2 regions of the Weizmannia sp. FSL W8-1119 genome follow, and region 2 is predicted to be linked to the other one. Evidence: predicted binding sites of a transcription regulator. Region 2 holds the regulator's gene; the other holds the start of a gene.
What was found. The regulator NrdR, encoded in region 2, represses ribonucleotide reductase genes. The targets are predictions, from matches to a motif close to AACACNATATATNGTGTT.

Region 1 (4,985 bases), 280 kb from region 2:
GCCCGCCATCCGCTTTTACGGCTGGGATCCGGCCACCCTTTCAATTGGGTATTTCCAGCGGGCAAAACAGGAAATCGATCTCGAAGCGGTAAAACGATACGGGCTCGGCTTTGTCCGGCGTCCGACAGGGGGAAGGGCTGTTTTGCACGAGCACGAGCTGACCTACAGCGTGATCGTATCGGAAGCGCATCCGGATATGCCGAAAACGGTCACGGAAGCCTACCGTGTGATTTCGGAAGGGCTTGTCAGGGGATTTCGTGCGCTCGGCCTTGAGGCGTATTTTGCGGTGCCGCGGACGGAAGCAGAACGGGAGGCGCTAAGATCCCCGCATTCTTCGGTTTGTTTTGATACGCCGAGCTGGTACGAACTGGTCGTGGAAGGGAGAAAAGTCGCCGGCAGCGCGCAGACGCGGCAGAAAGGCGTCATTTTGCAGCACGGCTCGATTTTGCTCGATATGGATGAGGAGAAGCTGTTCAGCCTGTTTAAATATCCGAGTGACAGGGTGAGGGAAAGAATGCAGCGGAGTTTTAAGCAGAAGGCGGTTGCAATCAATGAACTACGCACCGTTCCCGTCACATACGGGGAAGCAAAAGAGGCTTTCCATAAGGGGTTTGAAGAAGGGCTCGGCATCCGGCTGGAACCGTACACCTTGACGCCGGCGCAACAGGCGTATGTGGAAGAACTGGCAGACAGGCGGTACAGGTCGGATGAATGGAATTTTAAGAGATAAATGAACATTTGTTTTTTTAGCGGCCAGAGGCATGCTTTTTCGCTATTTCCTTTTGTGCCGCGCTTTTTATGGCTGCTTTTTTGATGCAAGCGGCAAATTTTTTCGTTACGCCCGGATTTGCCTGCTTTTTCGGGGGATTTCTCGCATTTTCAGCATGTCTTATTCTTTTTTTTATTTGACAAAAAGAAAGAGGTTTGACCTAACTACAATATATGGTATATAAAAACAGAATACCAATACAATATCTAGTGTTTTTGCTTGCAATTTTTGCCTGCGGTGTGCTATTTTAAAGGAGGCAGAACCACCAGAGAATTTGCATGGAGAAATAGAGAAGGAGTTGTCGTTATGTCTGTTGCTTCGACAGAAAAATTATGGGATGTGGAGAAGCTGAACGAAGATATCCGCTTATTTCCGCAGGTCCATCCGATTACACCGGATATGAACATCACGTACAAAGGCGTTTCAAGGCTTGTCATGATTGACAGATACGCGTTTAAAGACACGGAAAAAGTCACATTGGGCAAGGGCGATTTTGTTGTCCTCACGATTAAAGAAGACCCGAAATTTCCGGCCAGGGGGCTCGGCGTCATCAAAGAAATCGACTGGGAAAAAAATGAAGCGGAAGTCTTAATTGAAGAAGATTATCGCCAGGCGCTGGAACACCCGGATGAAAGAGAAACAGGGGTCATCAAAAGGCCGCTTGATATCATTGAGAAGCCGCTTGAAGTCTACTACGAACAAATCGCAAAACGGAATGCAACCGGCTTAGCGGCAGTGGAAAAAACAGAAGAGAAACGGAAAGAATGGTTTGGGAAGTTTTACAATGAACTGGTAAACTTAAACTTCATCCCGGCAGGCCGCGTCCTCTACGGCGCAGGGTCGGAAACGGAAGTTACTTATTTTAATTGTTATGTGATGCCGTTTGTACCGGATTCGCGGGAAGGCATTTCCGAACACCGCAAACAAGTGATGGAAATTATGAGCCGCGGCGGCGGGGTTGGGACAAACGGTTCGACGCTGCGCCCGCGCAATACGCTGGCAAGGGGCGTCAACGGCAAATCAAGCGGCTCTGTCTCATGGCTCGATGACATCGCCAAACTCACGCACCTGGTCGAACAGGGCGGCAGTCGCAGGGGAGCGCAAATGATCATGCTGGCTGTCTGGCATCCGGACATTGTCGAATTTATCATTTCGAAAATGCAGAATCCACGGATTTTGCGTTTCCTGATCGAAAATACGAACGATGAGTGGATCCGCAAGCTAGCCCACGACAAATTGAAATTCACGCCGCTTTCCGAAATGGAAAGGCAAATGTACCATGGGATTGTGAACTACAAACATATTCCGGGACAGGGCGGCTTTACGGACGAAGTCATGAAAGAGGCGGAAGAAAAACTGGCAACAGGCGGGCATTACACCGTCCATAATCCGGAATTTTTAACCGGCGCCAATATTTCCGTCTGCCTCACAAAAGAATTTATGGAAGCCGTTGAGCAAGACGCAGAATTCGAACTGAAATTTCCGGATGTGGAAAATTACAGCGAAGAAGAAATGCGCATATATAATGAAGAATGGCATAAAATCGGCGATGTGCGCGAATGGGAAAAACTCGGCCGCAAAGTGCGCGTCTACCGCAAAATCAAAGCAAAAGAACTTTGGAATTTGATTAACATCTGCGCGACTTACTCGGCGGAACCGGGCGTCTTCTTTATCGACAACGCCAACGACATGACAAACGCAAAAGCATACGGCCAGAAAGTCGTCGCAACGAATCCTTGCGGAGAGCAACCGCTCGCGCCCTATTCCGTCTGCAACCTCGCAGCGGTCAATCTTGCAAAAATGGTCGACAAAGAAACGAAAGAAGTGCGCTGGGACCAATTGAAACAAACCGTCCATACCGGCGTCCGCATGCAGGACAATGTCATTGACGCGACCCCGTACTTCCTGAAAGAAAACAAAAAACAGGCGCTCGGGGAACGGCGTGTCGGCCTTGGCGTTATGGGCTTAGCCGACCTTCTCATTTATATGGAAAAAGAATACGGATCCGAAGAAGGCAACAAACTTGTCGACAAAGTGTTTGAAACGATCGCGACCGAGGCATACCGCGCATCCATTGAGATCGCAAAAGAAAAGGGGAGTTTCCCGTTTTTAACGGGTGAAACCGAAGAAGAGACAAACCGCCTGCGCCGTGCATTCACGGAAACCGGTTATATGAAAAACATGCCGGAAGACATCCGCAAGGCAATTTTAAAACACGGCATCCGGAACTCCCATTTGCTGACCGTTGCACCAACCGGATCCACCGGCACCATGGTTGGCGTTTCCACCGGGCTTGAGCCGTATTTTTCCTTTTCCTATTTCCGCAGCGGGCGCCTCGGCAAATTTATCGAGGTCAATGCGGACATCGTCCAGGAATATCTGAATCAGCATCCGGAAGCGGACAAAGACCATCTGCCGAACTGGTTTGTAACCGCGATGGATCTTGCACCGGAAGCCCATGCCGATGTCCAATGCGTCATCCAGCGCTGGGTGGACAGCTCGATTTCGAAAACGGTCAACGCCCCGCGCGGTTACACGGTTGAACAGGTGGAAAAAGTGTACGAACGCCTGTATAAGGGCGGCGCGAAAGGCGGAACCGTTTATGTGGACGGCAGCCGGGATTCGCAAGTCCTGACATTGAAAGCAGAAGAACCGCAGGAAGAAAAACAGGAAAAAGCGGAAGTGAAACATGCGAAACAGCATGTCGTCCTGGTTGATACAATCCCGGATATCCGGTCAACAAACGTCACATACGGCAACGAAATCGGCGATACCTGCCCGATCTGCCGGAAAGGGAAAGTGAAGGAAATCGGCGGCTGCAATACATGCGATAACTGCGGCGCGCAATTAAAATGCGGCTTGTAAACGGAATAGTTGAGAAAAAACGGAGCAAAGCGATGCTCCGTTTTTTTCTGCTTACAAAACACCGGTTAAAAGAATAATCGGAAAAATGGTTAAAAAACTTTAATTCGAATATTGACAGCAAAAACGTGATGAAAAAGATTGGATTGAATTTTGATAAGAATGCGATTGTCGTAGATTCGGCGATGCGGACAAACATCGAAGGCATATTTGCGGCGGGTGATGTAACAACGTTTGACGGCAAGGTAAAGCTGATCGCCACGGGATTTGGAGAAGCAGCGACAGCCATTGCAAGCGCAAAAGTTTATCTCGATCCGGCCGCACTCGGCGGTTTCAAAGTCAGGCTGGTAGATGTCCGGCCTGACATCCTGCATCAAGCGGAAAACATAATCGGATCCGTCATGGAAAAGGGCTGGCGAGGGGGAAAATCAACGGGGGGTAGACGCTGAAAGGATAAAGGCAAATATCGAATATACCGTTGATTTACCGGCAGTAGCCGGTTCTGCAGATGTGATCATCGAGGCAGTGCCGGAAAACGGCTACCCGAGGGGAAATCTGGAAATGTTTGACACAACGATCGGATGGAGATTTGTAAATGAAAAATTGAAGAAAATGTACGGGACAGACAGCATGCCGGAAACAGCGGAAAATGTCGCAAAGCAATTCCACATCAGCCGGGAAGCGCAGGATGCCTTTGCTTTTACGAGCCAAATGAGGGCGAAAGCGGCCATAGAAGCAAACCGCTTTCAAGATGAAATCGTGCCTGTCGTGTATACGGATCAGAAGGGGGAATCCGTATCTGTCATCCGGGATGAACATCCCCGCCCCAATACTACGCCGGAAAAACTGGCAAGGTTGAAACCGCTTTTTGCAGGGGGCCAAATTGCCGGCCTTATTGAGGACTGCCCGTCTGTTGCCCAATTATTAGAAGAAATGGTAAAAGAAGCACGGGCTGTGCTAACCAGGAGCATGGCGCGGTTATAATCCCGTATGAACTCTTTGTTCTAATTCCTTTCCTTATGCGCTAAAATAATAAAAAAGCATTTTTTTCATCTTTCGTTCAAGCGGGGCATCCTGCCAACATTCCGCATTTTTTCTGACCAACAAACCGAAACGCCCGGTGCAAATCCAAGGGTGGATTTCCATGGAGATTGACGCGGTGTTTTCCGGCGGAGGCATAAAAGGCCTTGCGCTCATCGGGGCATTGGAAGTTTTGGAAAAAAAGGGATTTACGTTTAAACGGCTGGCCGGCACAAGCGTCGGCTCCGTTTTTGCAGGGCTGCGGGCTGCAGGCTATACAAGCGGCGAAATGAAGCAAATGCTTGCGGAAACAGACACGGCCGCGTTTCTTGAC
Region 2 (4,985 bases):
CTTGTCCCTGATCAGGAATTCCAATCCAAGCCCCCCCTGTACGGTAAAACATGCTCGTTTGCTTTACCTTATGTATATGAAGGGGCACCGGCAAATAGAAGGCGGCAAAGCGTTACGAAATGAAAAAGGCGGGCCCCCTTCATATAAGGGTCAGGCCCGCTGGTTCGGCCCCTCCATCCGGACAGGGACGCTTAAATATTTAATGCGCTCAAGGATGCGCGCGGCTTTCAATTCTTCCTTTTCCCCGCGCTGGGTATAAGTGAAATGGTATTCTAAATCCTCATAGCTGAAATTGGATGTAAAAAAAGTGGGAAGGTCTTCCTGCATCCTGTATTGGAGAATCGGGCCGAGCACTTCATCCCGCGTCCAGCTCGAGTTCGTTTCCGCGCCGATATCATCCAGCATCAATACGGGCACTTGTTTCACCATATCCAGCTTTTCCCCGGTGGAGTGGTCGCCGATGGAATCCTTCATTTCGCGGAAAAACTCGGGCACATACACAATTAAAGAAGAGACCTGTTTCCGGTCCGCCAGCTCGTTCGCAATCGCACCGAGCAAATACGATTTCCCGACGCCGAAATTGCCGAATAAATATAACCCCTTCATTTTTTTGCCCGGCTCGTATTCACGGACAAAGCGATGCGCAAAATCGTATGCATCCAGGCGCCCCGTTTGTTCAAGGAAAAAATCGCCAAAGGATGCCGCCAGTATTTTTTTCGGCATGTGCATGCTTTGGATCAGCCTGCGCGTTTTATTGCGCTCATCCTCCAATATTTTCTTCTGGCACCTTTTATAGTGGACCTCAATATTGCCCTGTTCAATAACAAGTTCCGGCACATACCCTTTCATCATATTCACGCATTCGCCAAGGCTTTTGCACCGGCTGCAATTTTTTTCCTGTGAAATGAATTCGTACAGTTTCATCCAGCTTTTTTCAATCATCGATCTTGTGACTTCGCCGCGGTGTGCATCCAAAAAAGCGCGGACTTCGGGATGCGTGATGATTTCCTGCTTCATTTCTTCATAACGCTTGCGGAAACCGGGATTGGATGAAAGCCTTTTGAGCGTCTCGTTTATGTTTTCCACCGCCTTCACCCTTTCTTGTATTGTTCACGTATTTTTTCAAGCCTTTTCCTTTTCTCTTCCAATGACTCCCCATCGGCTTGGACTGCGGCCGCAGCGGTTTTTTGGTCTTCTTTTTTAAACCAGTCCGGCAGCTTCTCAACACGGACCGGCTTTCTCCGTCCGGTGCCGTTTTTCTCTTTATTGTTCAGCCATTGTTTGTACTGGCGGTCTTCTTTTTTGGCAAACGCCATCGCTTCCTTAGCGGTTTTCAGTTTTTTGCGCGCCCAGTGGGAGGCCACTTTTTCCAAATAATTTTTCGACAGTTTCATATCGGTTTTAAATAAAACATATTGGATCAATACATTTACAACCCCGAGGGGAAGCTGCTGGGCAAACATGACTTCTTCAATGGCGGCAAGATCTGCTTTCGCCGGTTCGCTGCCGCCTGAAAAATCGATGAGCATTTGCCGTGGAGAGGTCGTTTCCAGGTAGCGGAGGAATTTCTCCTCATCGTTTTCCGGCTCTTTTTGTTCTTTCGCATCCGTTTCTGGCTGGAAACGGTCAACAAGGCGCGGCAGTTCATCATGATGCTCAATCTGGAACCAGCTGCGCGCGATTTTCCGCAAATCCTCCACCCGGATTTCCAAGTCCGCCGTCAATGCCTGGAGTAAAATTTTCTTCATGTCCAGTTCATTTAAACCGTATAAAAATGAAAGCTTGACAATCGCTTCCCTTACTTCCGGCGTGATGGCGCGCAGCGGAATCAGGTCGTCACGCAAGTTTGCATATAAAAGGTCAAAATTGAAATGGGTGTTTTCGATTTTAATGACCGGGGCGGCGTTTTTTTCGATATAGCGGCGGTTTTCCTCCAGCCGGCTGAGTTGCTGCGCTTCTGCGTCATTCAGCACTTCGGGGCCGATTTTTGCGGCATACACATCCTGGAATGAGCGGGTGATGTCCCGGTACTCGCCCGGTTCTACGGCACGGTCGGAAAAGAAGTTTTTCAACCGCAGGAAATGTGTCCTGCCGAGCTGCCGGTACAGGAAAACATTTAACAAACCGTCGTTAAAAAACTGTTCCGGGGACAGGGGCGGCTGCAGTTCGTATATAAACATGCGGATGTCGTCCGTTTGTTTCATATATGTTTTCAAAAGCCCGATGCCTTCAAGTTTCAGCCGGGCTTCGTAAATTTCGGACAGATTCATGGACAAAAAGCTCATCAGGTGGTAATGGTTCCAGTCTTCAGACCAGAGCCGGCCGACTTCCACTTCATTCCACAGTGTCATATACAGGCTGTAACATTGCGGCCCGATTAACGGCTGGTACAGGAGCGAAATGACCTTTTGATCATAATCCTGGAGCAGGCCGTTCGACGATGCGCGGTAACGGTCAGCCGGCTGTATTTCATTCCATATCTGTTTCATAAAAGGCACTCCGTTTAAGCATTCTTGTTGAGCAGTTCTTTCAGTTCATCGAGAAAAACATTCAAATCTTTAAACTGGCGGTAAACGGAAGCAAAGCGGACATAGGCCACTTCATCCACTTTTGACAGCCTGTCCATGACCATTTCCCCGATCAGGGTGGAACTGACTTCTGTATATCCTTGCCTGCGGATTTCTTTTTCGATCTCCATGGAGATTTTTTCAAGCTGGTCCAGCGACACAGGCCGTTTTTCACACGCTTTAATCAGCCCGCGCAAAATTTTCTCACGGTTAAATTCTTCGCGGTTGCCGTCCTTTTTCACGACAATGAGCGGGGTTTCTTCCACTTTTTCAAACGTGGTGAAGCGGTAAGAGCAGTCTTCGCATTCACGCCTTCTGCGGATGGAACGGCCTTCGTCGACCGGCCTTGAATCGATCACACGCGTATTGTTGCTATGGCAAGACGGACATTTCATATGAACCCCCCGTTCTGATACATTCTTATTACCATCATATATAAAAGAAGGCGAATAGACAACAGATTGCCATTAGAAAAACGGGATGAAAAATCACCCCGCACGTTTTTGGAAAGCTTCTGTACCTGTTGCGGCACCGAATGCCGGCCTCGGGCTTCCTTCCGCCGCCATAAAGGATCCCTGACGTTTTATGAACCGCCATTTTTTACTTCCGGCCGTAGTGGATCCACAGCCTGTTTTCCTTTTCTTCCATTTTAATTCCCCGAAAGCCGGCGGCAAGTTTTTCTTTTTGCGCGCTGAAGTCATTCATCGGGATCGGGGTGACTTCCCGGCAGGCAGGCGGAACCGGTTCGTACAGGTCTTTCACGAATACATAGCGCGTAAGGCCGCCGTATTTTTCGGTCAGGGCCGCAATTTGCATGCCCTGTGCAAATTTATCTTTCAAGCTGGGCATGTTAAAGGGCGCGACCGTACAGCAAATATAGCGGAAGGAATGGCCTTCCTTCCCGAGTTCTTCCATAATCACGCCGGCGAGTATTTTTTGCAGACGATTGCCGCGATACGCCGGTAGCACAACGGAAATTTCCTGATAGATGACTTTTGCCAGTTCACTGCCGGATAATCCGATATCAATCCCGAGGTGTTCTTCATCAACAGGCGGAACAAGCAGCGCCCGGAAAGCGATTAAATCATTCATCTATTGGCCAACAGCGTTTAGGCTCCCTGTTCCAGCCGTTTTCAACAATTACCCGATAAAGGAAACGGAGCAGGCTGGTTCTGCTCCGTTCGTGTCAGGCAATATTGATTTTTCCGGTCTCTTCCATTTTTTCTGCGACGAGCTGCGCCAGTTGTACGACACGGCAAGAATAGCCCCATTCATTATCGTACCAGGCCAATACCTTGACTTTGCGCCCTTCCATGACCATCGTGGACAAGCCGTCGACAATGGCCGAATACGGATTTGTCGTATAATCGGAAGAAACGAGCGGCACTTCTGTATAGTCCAAAATGCCTTTCAGCGAACCTTTCGCCGCCGCCTTAAATGCATCGTTCACTTCGTCTGCCGTCACTTCTTTTTTCAAATCGACGACAAGGTCCACCAGTGATACATCCGGGGTCGGAACGCGCAGCGCCATGCCGTGCAGTTTCCCTTTCAGCTGCGGGAGGACAAGGCCTAACGCTTTTGCCGCCCCGGTTGTCGTCGGAATGATCGATTCGGCACAGGCCCGGGCACGCCTTAAATCTTTATGCGGATTGTCGGTATTGTTCTGGTCATTCGTATAAGAATGGACCGTTGTCATCAGGCCGTTTACAATCCCGAATTGTTCATCAAGCACTTTCGCGACCGGCGCCAGGCAGTTTGTGGTGCAGGAAGCGTTCGAGATAATATGATGCCGTTCGATATCTAAAACGTTTTCATTTACCCCTAAAACAATGGTGGCATCCTCATTCTTTCCGGGTGCTGTCAGCAGCACTTTTTTCGCGCCTGCCTGGAGATGGAGCGCGGCTTTTTCCCTCGCATTAAATTTTCCCGTTGCTTCAATCACCACATCGATATCCATTTTCCCCCATGGCAGCCGGGCCGGATCACGCTCCGCCAAAAGCCGGATGCGTTTGCCGTTTACAATGAGTGCTTCCTCTCCCTCTTCCGCTTCCACTTCCCCCGAAAATACGCCGTGGATGGTGTCATATTTAATCAAATGTGCCAGTGTTTCCGCCGGATAGCAGGCATTCACCGCCACAATATTTAAAGTGTCATCCATCATGGCTTTTCTGAAAACCATCCTGCCGATGCGGCCGAGGCCATTAATCGCAATTTTTGTTTCCACAGTGCAGACAACTCCTTCGAATAATAAATGACATACTTTTAATCCATTATTCATCAATTAGTATATCATATTTTAAAAGTTATGTAGCGTTATTTCCCTATTTTTGTATAAAAAAAACCATGATGTACCCCATCATGGAACGAGCTGCCAATCTGACACGATTTTTTCAAGCTGCTGCTTTGTTTCCTCCGGGC

Region 1: NSQ19_RS08315 (vitamin B12-dependent ribonucleotide reductase) is a predicted target of NrdR. The motif match lies at 966-983, and genes of this name have one in related genera.

The regions. Positions count from the first base shown of each region.
Region 1 is NZ_JBBOZL010000001.1:1,695,845-1,700,829, reverse strand. It holds gene NSQ19_RS08320 (lipoate--protein ligase family protein) at 1-730, shown strand, start outside; gene NSQ19_RS08315 (vitamin B12-dependent ribonucleotide reductase) at 1,076-3,634, shown strand; partial or broken gene NSQ19_RS08310 (FAD-dependent oxidoreductase) at 3,766-4,080, shown strand; partial or broken gene NSQ19_RS08305 (thiolase family protein) at 4,169-4,516, shown strand; gene NSQ19_RS08300 (patatin-like phospholipase family protein) at 4,776-4,985, shown strand, end outside.
Region 2 is NZ_JBBOZL010000001.1:1,972,551-1,977,535, forward strand. It holds gene NSQ19_RS09710 (putative sporulation protein YtxC) at 1-24, opposite strand, end outside; gene dnaI (primosomal protein DnaI) at 151-1,095, opposite strand; gene NSQ19_RS09720 (replication initiation and membrane attachment family protein) at 1,092-2,489, opposite strand; gene nrdR (transcriptional regulator NrdR) at 2,504-2,962, opposite strand; partial or broken gene NSQ19_RS09730 (benzoate transporter) at 3,168-3,656, opposite strand; gene NSQ19_RS09735 (glyceraldehyde-3-phosphate dehydrogenase) at 3,754-4,791, opposite strand; gene coaE (dephospho-CoA kinase) at 4,924-4,985, opposite strand, start outside.